Regions from separate parts of the Uliginosibacterium sangjuense genome, predicted to be linked through region 3. Evidence: predicted binding sites of a transcription regulator. Region 3 holds the regulator's gene; each other region holds the start of a gene.
The links. Region 3 encodes sigma-54, which starts transcription at its own class of promoters, with help from an activator protein. Its sites were predicted from a motif close to TGGCACGCTTNCTGCTNA; they were not measured.
Positions count from the first base shown of each region.

Region 1: a site for sigma-54 is predicted at 1,737-1,754, ahead of NMB43_RS04745 (CmpA/NrtA family ABC transporter substrate-binding protein). Genes of this name have one in related genera too.
Region 2: a site for sigma-54 is predicted at 2,045-2,062, ahead of nifH (nitrogenase iron protein). Genes of this name have one in related genera too.

Region 1 covers NZ_CP101132.1:1,038,388-1,041,660, forward strand. Annotated here, with positions in the region: gene NMB43_RS04730 (CoA transferase subunit A) at 1-175, shown strand, start outside; gene NMB43_RS04735 (3-oxoacid CoA-transferase subunit B) at 181-831, shown strand; gene NMB43_RS04740 (ANTAR domain-containing response regulator) at 930-1,508, shown strand; gene NMB43_RS04745 (CmpA/NrtA family ABC transporter substrate-binding protein) at 1,897-3,156, shown strand; gene ntrB (nitrate ABC transporter permease) at 3,245-3,273, shown strand, end outside.
Region 2 covers NZ_CP101132.1:3,909,779-3,913,051, forward strand. Annotated here, with positions in the region: gene nifD (nitrogenase molybdenum-iron protein alpha chain) at 1-902, opposite strand, end outside; gene nifH (nitrogenase iron protein) at 1,004-1,879, opposite strand; gene NMB43_RS18045 (group II truncated hemoglobin) at 2,428-2,880, shown strand; gene NMB43_RS18050 (hypothetical protein) at 2,864-3,273, shown strand, end outside.
Region 3 covers NZ_CP101132.1:4,015,597-4,018,869, reverse strand. Annotated here, with positions in the region: gene lptB (LPS export ABC transporter ATP-binding protein) at 1-459, shown strand, start outside; gene NMB43_RS18635 (RNA polymerase factor sigma-54) at 484-1,989, shown strand; gene hpf (ribosome hibernation-promoting factor, HPF/YfiA family) at 2,005-2,328, shown strand; gene ptsN (PTS IIA-like nitrogen regulatory protein PtsN) at 2,468-2,953, shown strand; gene hprK (HPr(Ser) kinase/phosphatase) at 2,922-3,273, shown strand, end outside.

The DNA of each region.
Region 1 (3,273 bases), 1.5 Mb from region 3:
CTACCTGGGCAACCTCATGTATGCGCTGACCGCGCGCAACTTCAATCCCGTCATGGCGATGGCAGGAAGTACGGTGATTGTTGACGCCGAGAACATCGTGCCCACCGGCGTCATCGCGCCGGATCACGTGATGACGCCCGGCGTGCTGGTCGACTATCTCATTGCACACGGGTGAGCCACATGGACGCACAGGAAATCATTGCCAGGCGCATCGCGCGCGAACTGCGTGATGGCATGCTGGTGAATCTGGGGATCGGCATTCCCACCCAGGTGGCCAACTACGTGCCTTCTGGCATTCACGTGTTCTTCCAGTCGGAGAACGGGCTGATCGGTACCGGACCGGTGCCGGAGCCGGGGATGGCCCAGCGCCGGCTGACCGATGCAGGCGGGCGCCCCGTGTCTGCGCTGCCCGGCGCTTGCGCCTTCGACAGCGCGATGTCCTTCGCGCTGATCCGCGGGGGCCACCTGGATATGACGGTGCTTGGCGGATTGCAGGTGGACCAGACGGGGCGGCTTGCCAACTGGACCATCCCCGGCAAGATGGTGCCGGGAATGGGCGGCGCGATGGATCTGGTCACCGGAGCCAAGCGCGTGGTGGTGGCCATGCTGCACACCGCGAAGGGCAAGCCCAAGATCGTGCGCGAATGCAGTTTGCCGCTGACCTCGGCGCGGCGTATCGACCTATTGGTGACTGAGCTGGCGGTGATCTCGTTCCCCGACGGACGCGCACGCCTCGAAGAGACGGCACCGGGCGTCAGTGTCGACGCCGTGCTGGCTGCAACCGAAGCTGAGCTGGAGGTGCCCGCGTCGGTGCCTGGTATGGTGATCTGAATCTTGTCGGGGGGGCTGGGTGTCACTGCTAGAATCCCGACACATAAACGCAACACGCCCCCCGACCGCGCCCTGCATGGGCGGGATGAGAGATCTGCATGCTCAAGGTATTGGTCATCGACGAGATTCAGGAACGCGCGCTGGACATCTGCGAAGGATTGACGCGCGCGGGCCACATGGTGGCGGCGGTGCTGTCGGACGCCGTCAATCTCAATGACCGCGTGCTCGACATGCAGCCCGACGTGGTGCTGATCAATACCGACTCCCCCAGTCGCGACACGCTCGAAAACCTCGCTGTGATGCACGAGAACTCGCCGCGCGCGGTGCTGATGTTCGCCGGTGACGACGACGACGACGCGATCCGCCGTGCCATGCGGGCGGGCGTGTCGTCCTACGTGGTGGACGGATTGGCGCCCGAGCGCCTGGAGAAACTGCTCAAGGTGGCGACCGTGCACTTCGAGGAGTTCATGGCCATGCGCCGCGAGCGCGACGAAGCACAGCGCAAACTCACCGAGCGGGTCACCATCGACCGCGCCAAGGGTGTGCTGATGAAGGCGCGTGGCATGGACGAGGACGAGGCCTACCACGCCCTGCGCAAGCTGGCGATGGAGCGCGGCCGCAAGCTCGTCGAAGTGGCCGACGAAGTGCTGGCCAGCGCCAAGCTGCTGCTCGGCTGAGCGGCGCCAGCCCGATTTCGTTCCCGTTTCGCACTGCGGGCGCCGCCAATGGCGCTGCGTATGCTCGCGCCTTTCCCTGACCTCTTTACGTATCCGGATGTGATTGACCGCTTTGGTGCGCCGGGCAGGCTGTTGCACTGCAAAAGTGCGCCGTGCTGGCTCATGCCCTGTGCTCCGGATTCCGGTAGTTGTTATTTAATCATTTGATTTTTAATGAATCTTTGTTGTTGGCATGGCTCCTGCTAATTGCTGTCTGAAGTCGGGCCAATGAAGGTCCGGCACGGACAAAGGCGTCCGGCGAAGGGGAGACAGAGGTGTCTGCGCTGTTTCATTCGCCGTGACGCCTTTTTTCGTTTGCGAGAGCAAGCCCCCAGCGTCACCAACGGAGATGAACATGACGGAAAGCAAAGTTGACGATCTCGCCCGGCGAGATTTCCTCAAGAAAGGTATGGCCATGAGTGGAGCGGTTGCAGCGGGTACGCTGCCGATGGGCGGCGTGTGGGCGCAGGGCAGTGACAAGCCCGAACTGGAAGAAGTGAAGATCGGCTTCATTCCGCTGACCGATTGCTCCTCCGTGGTCATGGCTAACGTCATGGGCTTCGACAAGAAGTACGGCATCAAGATCACCCCGACCAAGGAGGCCTCCTGGGCCGCCGTGCGCGACAAGCTGGTGAACGGCGAGTTGCATGCCGCCCACGTGCTGTACGGTCTCATCTACGGTGTGCACCTGGGCATTGGCGGCCCCAAGAAGGACATGGCCAACCTGATGACCCTGAATCACAACGGTCAGGCCATCACCCTTGCCAACGCCTTCAAGGACAAGGGTGCAACTGACGGTGCATCGCTTGCCAAGGTGATCGCTAGGAAGGAAAAGGAATACACCTTCGCACACACCTTCCCGACCGGCACGCACGCCATGTGGCTGTACTACTGGCTGGCTGCGCATGGCATCGATCCGATGAAGGATGTGAAGACCATTACCGTCCCGCCGCCGCAGATGGTGGCCAACATGCGTGTGGGCAACATGGACGGCTACTGTGTGGGTGAGCCCTGGGGCATGCGCGCGATTGCCGACAAGATCGGCTTCACGGGTATCACCACTCAAGACATCTGGACCGATCACCCGGAGAAGATCCTCGGCACCACTGCAGAGTTCGTGCAGAAGTACCCGAAGACGGCGCGCGCCATGATCTGCGCGATCCTCGAGGCTTCCATGTGGATCGACGCCAGCGCCAGCAACCGTAGCAAGACGGCGGAAACCGTGTCGGCCAAGGCCTACGTCAATACCGATACCGATGTCATCCGCAGCCGCATGATCGGACAGTACGAAGACGGCCTGGGCAAGAGCTGGTCGGAGAAGAACTACATGAAGTTCTACAACGACGGCACGGTGAACTTCCCCTACCTGTCGGACGGCATGTGGTTCCTCACCCAGCATCGCCGCTGGGGGCTGTTGAAGGAAGACGTCGACTACCTGGCCGTGGCCAAGCAGATCAACAAGATCGACCTTTACAAGCAGGCGGCAGCCATCGTCAAGGCGCCGGTTCCCAAGTCTGATTTCCGTACCTCGAAACTGATTGATGGCGTGGTGTGGGACGGCAAGGACCCGAAGAAGTACGCCGCGAGTTTCAAGATCAAGGCAGCTTGACGCGTTGCGACGAGGTCAGCCAGGCCAGCCCCCGCGGCCTGGCTGACCGCAGTGATTCCGATCAGAACAAGCTTGTGGAGTACCCAACATGACTGCTGCGACCCTGAGCACCACGAC
Region 2 (3,273 bases), 110 kb from region 3:
TACTCGACCCAGGGAATGCCGTACTTCTCTTCCATGTGCCGGCTGATGTAGTTCATCGAGCGGTAACAGTGCAGCACGTTGAGCTTGGCCTTCGGGGTGTTCTCCAGCTCGGCGATGGTGCCGTCGCCGGACCACTGGGCGATCACGCGCAGGCCCATCTCTTCGAGCAGGATACGGCTGGACCAGGCGTCGCCACCGATGTTGTAGTCGCCGATGATGGCCACGTCATACGGGGTGGAGACGAAGTCCGGACGCTTGTTCGGGTCGGTCTTGTCGAACACCCAGTCACGCACGGCGTCGTTGGCGATGTGGTGGCCCAGCGACTGGGACACGCCACGGAAGCCTTCACAGCGCACCGGCACGATGGTGTGACCGTTGTATTCCTTGCTCTTCTTCTTCGACACGGCCTCGATGTCGTCACCGATCAGGCCGATCGGGCATTCCGACTGCACCGTGATGCCCTTGTTCAGGGGGAAGAGCTGCTGGATTTCGTCCATGATGGCTTCCAGCTTCTTGTCGCCGCCGAAGACGATGTCCTTCTCCTGGAAGTCGGAGGTGAATTGCATCGTCACGAAGGTATCCACACCGGTCACACCGATGTAGTAGTTGCGGCGTGCCGCCCAGGAGTACTGACCACAGCCGACCGGACCGTGCGAGATGTGGATCATGTCCTTGATCGGACCCCACACCACGCCCTTGGAACCGGCGTAGGCGCAGCCACGGATCGTCATCACACCGGGCAGCGACTTGATGTTGGACTTGACGCCACAATCGGGCTTGCCTTCTTCATGCACGTTGAGGTGCTTGGCGCGCTTCTTGGCGGTCTTTTCCGGGTAGGCCTTCAGCACCTCATCGATGAGTGCTGCGTTCTGGGCCTTCTTGTCGTCGATTGTCATGCTCATGTTGGAGTACTCCTTGCGTTTTCGAGAGCGGAGGGAGGAGAGCCGGCTGGCTGGTGAGGCGAGAGCCAGTGCTCCGGCTCTCGACCCTCGACTCTCGCGTCTTAAGCGGCTGCGGCGGCCTTGCCGACTTGAGATTCGTCGATCTGCTGCATGATGCCGTGCTCCATCAGCAGGTCTTCCAGCTCGTCCATGGTGATCGGCGTCGGGATGACACCGTTACCCTTGTTGGCGTGGACCTTCTCTGCGAGCGTGCGGTACTGACCGGCCTGGGCCGAATCCGGGGCGTACTCGATGACCGTCATGCGGCGCAGCTCAGCGTGTTGCACGATGTTGTCGCGCGGCACGAAGTGGATCAGTTGCGTACCCAGCTTCTTCGCCAGCGACTCGGCCAGTTCGTATTCCTTGTCGGTCTTGCGCTCGTTGCAGACCAGGCCACCCAGACGCACGCCACCGGAGTTGGCGTACTTCAGAATGCCCTTGGAGATGTTGTTGGCGGCGTACATGGCCATCATTTCGCCAGACATGACGATGTAGATTTCCTGCGCCTTGTTCTCGCGGATCGGCATGGCGAAGCCACCGCACACCACGTCACCCAGCACGTCGTAGGAGACGTAGTCGACACCTTCGTAGGCGCCGTTCTCTTCCAGGAAGTTGATGGAAGTGATCACGCCACGACCGGCGCAGCCGACGCCGGGTTCCGGGCCACCGGATTCCACGCAGCGGATGTCGCGGAAACCGACCTTCATGACGTCTTCGATTTCCAGGTCTTCCACCGAGCCGGCTTCAGCGGCCAGCGACAGGATGGTGTCCTGTGCCTTGGCGTGCAGGATCAGGCGGGTGGAGTCGGCCTTGGGGTCGCAGCCGACGATGAGGATCTTCTGACCCAATTCGGCCAGCGCGGCCAGGGTGTTTTGGGAGGTGGTGGACTTGCCGATACCACCCTTGCCGTAGAAGGCGATCTGACGAAGGTCTGACATGTGAATCTCCTGAATCAATGAGCAGTTAAGTTGCCGCGAACGCTGGTGTTGGGGAGCCAGCGACCAAAATCGCGATTTACCGTGCCCCGGATGCAGCCCCTCGTGCTTTTGTAGCTCTTCGAAGTTAGCGACTCGTCGGCGAGACATGGTCGGTGCAGGCCACATTCAGCAACTGGCGTGCCACACCCGGCGGATATTCCGGAAAGCCTTGCCAGAAGGCGGTTTCAGGAAAAGCGGACGAAACTATCGGGGCGATAGTCCGCGTCCGACAATCCCGACAATCGCATCCGCCACCTGTCCCATACGGCACTACTCCGACAGTCCGCCCACGGCCCTGCGACAAACACGCCAAACCCTCTATTGGCGGGGCTCCGCGCGCAATCGCGCGGGGCGGGTACGACACTTGCTGTTCAGGGTGTGAAGCAGGCCGGGAACCCTCGGCCGCTTCGAGCAGGGAAAACGCGCGCCACCCCTCCCCACACGTTGGGGAGGCCGTGGCAAGCCCCCGCCCTAAAGACAGAGAGAACCCGCAGGAGAGCACGCAAGAAATGGACGCCAGCCAGAACCTTGCGCCCTCGGTGGCTTCAGCCACCGCGTCGCGCAACCCGCATTTCGAACGCATCGGCGGAGTCGAGGCGATCACGCGGCTGGTCGAGCGCTTCTATCACCACATGAGCACGCAGCCCGAGGCGGCCGGCATCCGCGCGATGCATCCGGCCGACCTCGGGCCGGTGCAACGCATCCTGGTCAATTTCCTCACCGAGTGGATGGGCGGTCCGCAGGCCTACTCGGTGGAGCGTGGGCACCCCCGCCTGCGGCGCAAGCACCTGCCTTTCCCCATCGGGGCGGCCGAGCGCGATGCCTGGATGCTGTGCATGCGCATGGCATTAGAAGAGGTCGTGCCGGACGCGACCCTCAAATCCCAACTGGAGCAAGCCTTCTTCAAAACCGCGGATTTCATTCGCAACGACAAGGATCATCACCATGAGCACCATCGCTAACACTGTCTTTGCCCCCCTTGAAGCCGAAGGACGCCTGCTCAACGCGGTGTTCAAGGGCGCCACCCCCACCGCCGGCCGCATCGGTTTCCGCGGCGACATCGCCATCGAGTTCCAGCAGCAGATGGCCGACGAGAAGCGTCCGCCCGAGAAGTGCTGCGAGCAGGTCATCGCCGCGGCCAACGAGGGCGAACCGCACTTCAGCTTCTTCGCCGGCTTCCTGCTGTCCTTCGGCTACATCAAGCTGCTCGCCGAGACCCTGGGCGAGAGCATCGGACCCAACACCAAGCTGATCCTGTACTGCGACAACATCGACCTGTCGAAGAAGTTCGTCATCGACTACGCGGGTGCGACCTTCTACATCCTGCCGATCGACGAAGCCACCGTGTACAACGA
Region 3 (3,273 bases):
GTGTTCCGCAAGCTCACCGTGGCGGAGAACATCCTGGCCGTGCTGGAGCTGCAGAAGCTGCCCAAGGCGGTGATGCAGGAGCGCCTGGACGAGCTGCTCGATGAGCTGAACATCGGCCACCTGCGCGACACCCAGGCGATTGCGCTGTCGGGCGGCGAGCGTCGCCGCTGCGAGATCGCCCGTGCGCTCGCCACCCAACCCAAGCTGATCCTGCTCGATGAGCCCTTTGCCGGCGTCGACCCGATTGCCGTGCTGGAAATCCAGAAGATCATCAACTTCCTCAAACAGCGCGGTATCGGCGTGCTGATCACCGATCACAACGTGCGCGAGACGCTCGGCATCTGCGACCATGCCTTCATCATCAATGCCGGTGAGGTGCTGGCCGGTGGCAAGCCGAACGAGATTGTGCACAATGACCAGGTACGCCAGATCTACCTGGGCGAACATTTCCGTCTCTGAGCGCGCCTGGCTGCAACCCTGTCCATGAAGCCTTCCCTCCAGCTCCGCCTCTCGCAACAACTCGCGCTGACCCCTCAGCTGCAACAGTCCATCAAGCTGTTGCAGCTCTCCACGCTGGAGCTGAACCAGGAAATCGAGCGCATGCTGCTCGACAACCCGATGCTGGAGCGTGATGGGGCGGAGGATGAGGCGGGCGAAGTCGTGGCCGCCCCCGAGGTGACGACGACGGCGGAAGCCACCGAGGCGGACTACGCCTCGGCCGAACGCAAGGCCAACGGGGAGGAGGATTTTGAGCCGCCCTCCACGGTCGAGATGCCGGACACCATCAACGAGGCCTACGACTCGGCCTCCGACGACGACCTGGGCGAAGCCGCCGAATGGCGCAGCGAGGCCGGCAGCGGGCGTGGCAACGATGACGACGACGAGTCGGATTTCCAGGAATTCCAGGCCGCCACCACCAGCCTGCATGATCACCTCAGTGCGCAAGTCTCCCTGATGCCCTTGTCGGACCGTGATCGCGCCCTGGTGCGCTTCATGGTCGAAGCACTGGAGGACGATGGCTACCTGCAGCAGAGCTTCGAAGACCTGCTGCCCCTCATTCCCGAGGAGTGGGAGGTGGAGGTGGAAGAGCTGGGGATCGCCCTGCATCACGTGCAGAACCTGGACCCGGCCGGTGTCGGCGCGCGCAACCTGCAGGAATGTCTGACCCTTCAGCTACGCAATCTACCCGTCACGCCCAGCCGCGAGCTGGCGCTGGGCATCGTCGATGGACTCCTTGAGCAACTGGCCGCGCGCGACTTTCAGAAGATCAAGCGCCGCCTGGGCTGCAGCGACGACGCGCTGCGTGCCGCCCAGGAGCTCATCTGCAGTCTCAATCCGCGCCCAGGGGCCCAGTTCGCGGCGCTCGATGCACGCTACATCGTGCCCGACGTGATCGTGAAGAAGTATCGCGGCAACTGGACGGCCAGCCTCAATCCGGAGGCGATGCCGAAGCTCAGGATTCACCGTGTCTATGCCGATATACTCCATAACAACCGTGGTGCCAGTGCTTCGCTGTCCGCGCAGTTGCAGGAGGCGAAGTGGCTGATCAAGAACGTGCAGCAGCGTTTCGACACGATTCTGCGGGTCTCGCAAGCCATCGTCGATCGCCAACGCCAGTTCTTCGACTACGGTGAAGTCGCCATGCGACCACTGACCCTGAGGGAAATCGCGGAAGAACTCGAACTGCACGAATCCACCGTCTCACGCGTGACCACGCAGAAGTACATGGCGACGGCACGCGGCATTTTTGAACTGAAGTACTTCTTCGGCAGTCACGTATCCACCGATACAGGCGGTGCCTGCTCAGCCACGGCGATTCGCGCGCTGATTCGCCAGATGGTGGGCGGGGAGGATCCAAGGAAACCCTTGTCCGACGCCCGTATTGCCGAAGTGTTGGGCCAGCAGGGTATCGTGGTGGCGCGACGGACGATCGCCAAGTACCGTGAGTCGCTGAATATCCCGCCGGTCAGTCAGCGCAAGTCGATCTAACCAGAGGAGTACGGTATGAACCTCAACATCACGGGCCATCATGTCGAAGTGACCGCCGCCTTGCGCGAATACGTCACCAGCAAGCTCGATCGCGTGATCCGCCACTTCGATCACGTCACGGCGACGCATGTCATCCTCTCGGTGGAAAAGCTTCGGCAGAAGGCCGAAGTGACCCTGCATGTGCGGGGCAAGGACATCCATGTCGAATGCGACAATGACGACCTCTACGCGGCTATCGACGCCATGGTGGACAAGCTCGACCGCCAAGTCCTCAAGCACAAGGAAAAGACTGCTGACCATGGCCACGCCGGCATCAAGCAACAGGCGATCGGCTCGTAACACACTGCACACGGCGGTGCTGCACTCGGACATATAATCCTGTCGAACTGCAGCCGGATCTGCCGCCCCGAGGGCGGCAGATCCGCGCCGGCGAATTTCCAGTCGTGGCGGGCGCAGTCGGCCCGATGCCTACCCCAGCATGAACCTGATCTCTCGCATCCTGCCCTCCGCCAACATCCTGGTTGCCTGCACTGCTGGCGACAAGGCGGGTGTATTCCAGCAGGCCGGCGCCTTGTTCGAGGCCAGCCACAGCCTGTCGCGCAAGGTCGTGTTCGACGCCCTCATGCAACGCGAGAAGCTGGGCTCCACCGGGCTGGGCCAGGGCATCGCGATCCCGCACGGCCGCATCAAGGGGCTCAAGGAGGCCGTGGGGGCCTTCGTCCAACTGGCGCTGCCGATCGAATTCGACGCGCCGGACAATAAACCGGTCGATCTCGTGTTCATCATGTTGGTGCCGGAACAGGCCAACGAAAGCCATCTGCAGCTCTTGTCCGAACTGGCGCAGATGTTCAGTGACCGTGCGTTCCGCGAGAGTCTGGCAGACGCGCAGGATGTGGCGACGGTCGCCACTCTCTTCGCCGGATGGGATCCCCATGCGACGCACGAGCATCGCCCAGCTGTTTGAGGCCAACCGGACGGCCCTGCGCCTGCGCCACATCGCAGGCCGGCTCGACAGCTATCTCACCGTCACCGACAACAAGGTGTGGCCGGCTGACCTGGTGGGCCACCTCAACCTGATCCACCCCAATCGCCTGCAAGTCATGGGCGAGGCGGAGTTCGCGTGGGCACGCCGCCAGGCGCGTGACAAGCTGGAGCATCACCTGCTGGGCATCCTTGCGTCATCGCCGCCGGGCGTGATCGTGGCCGACGATTGCGAAGTGCCCGACATCATCCGGCGCAACTGTGAGGACGTGGGCGTGCCCTTGCTGGCCTCGCCACTGGAAT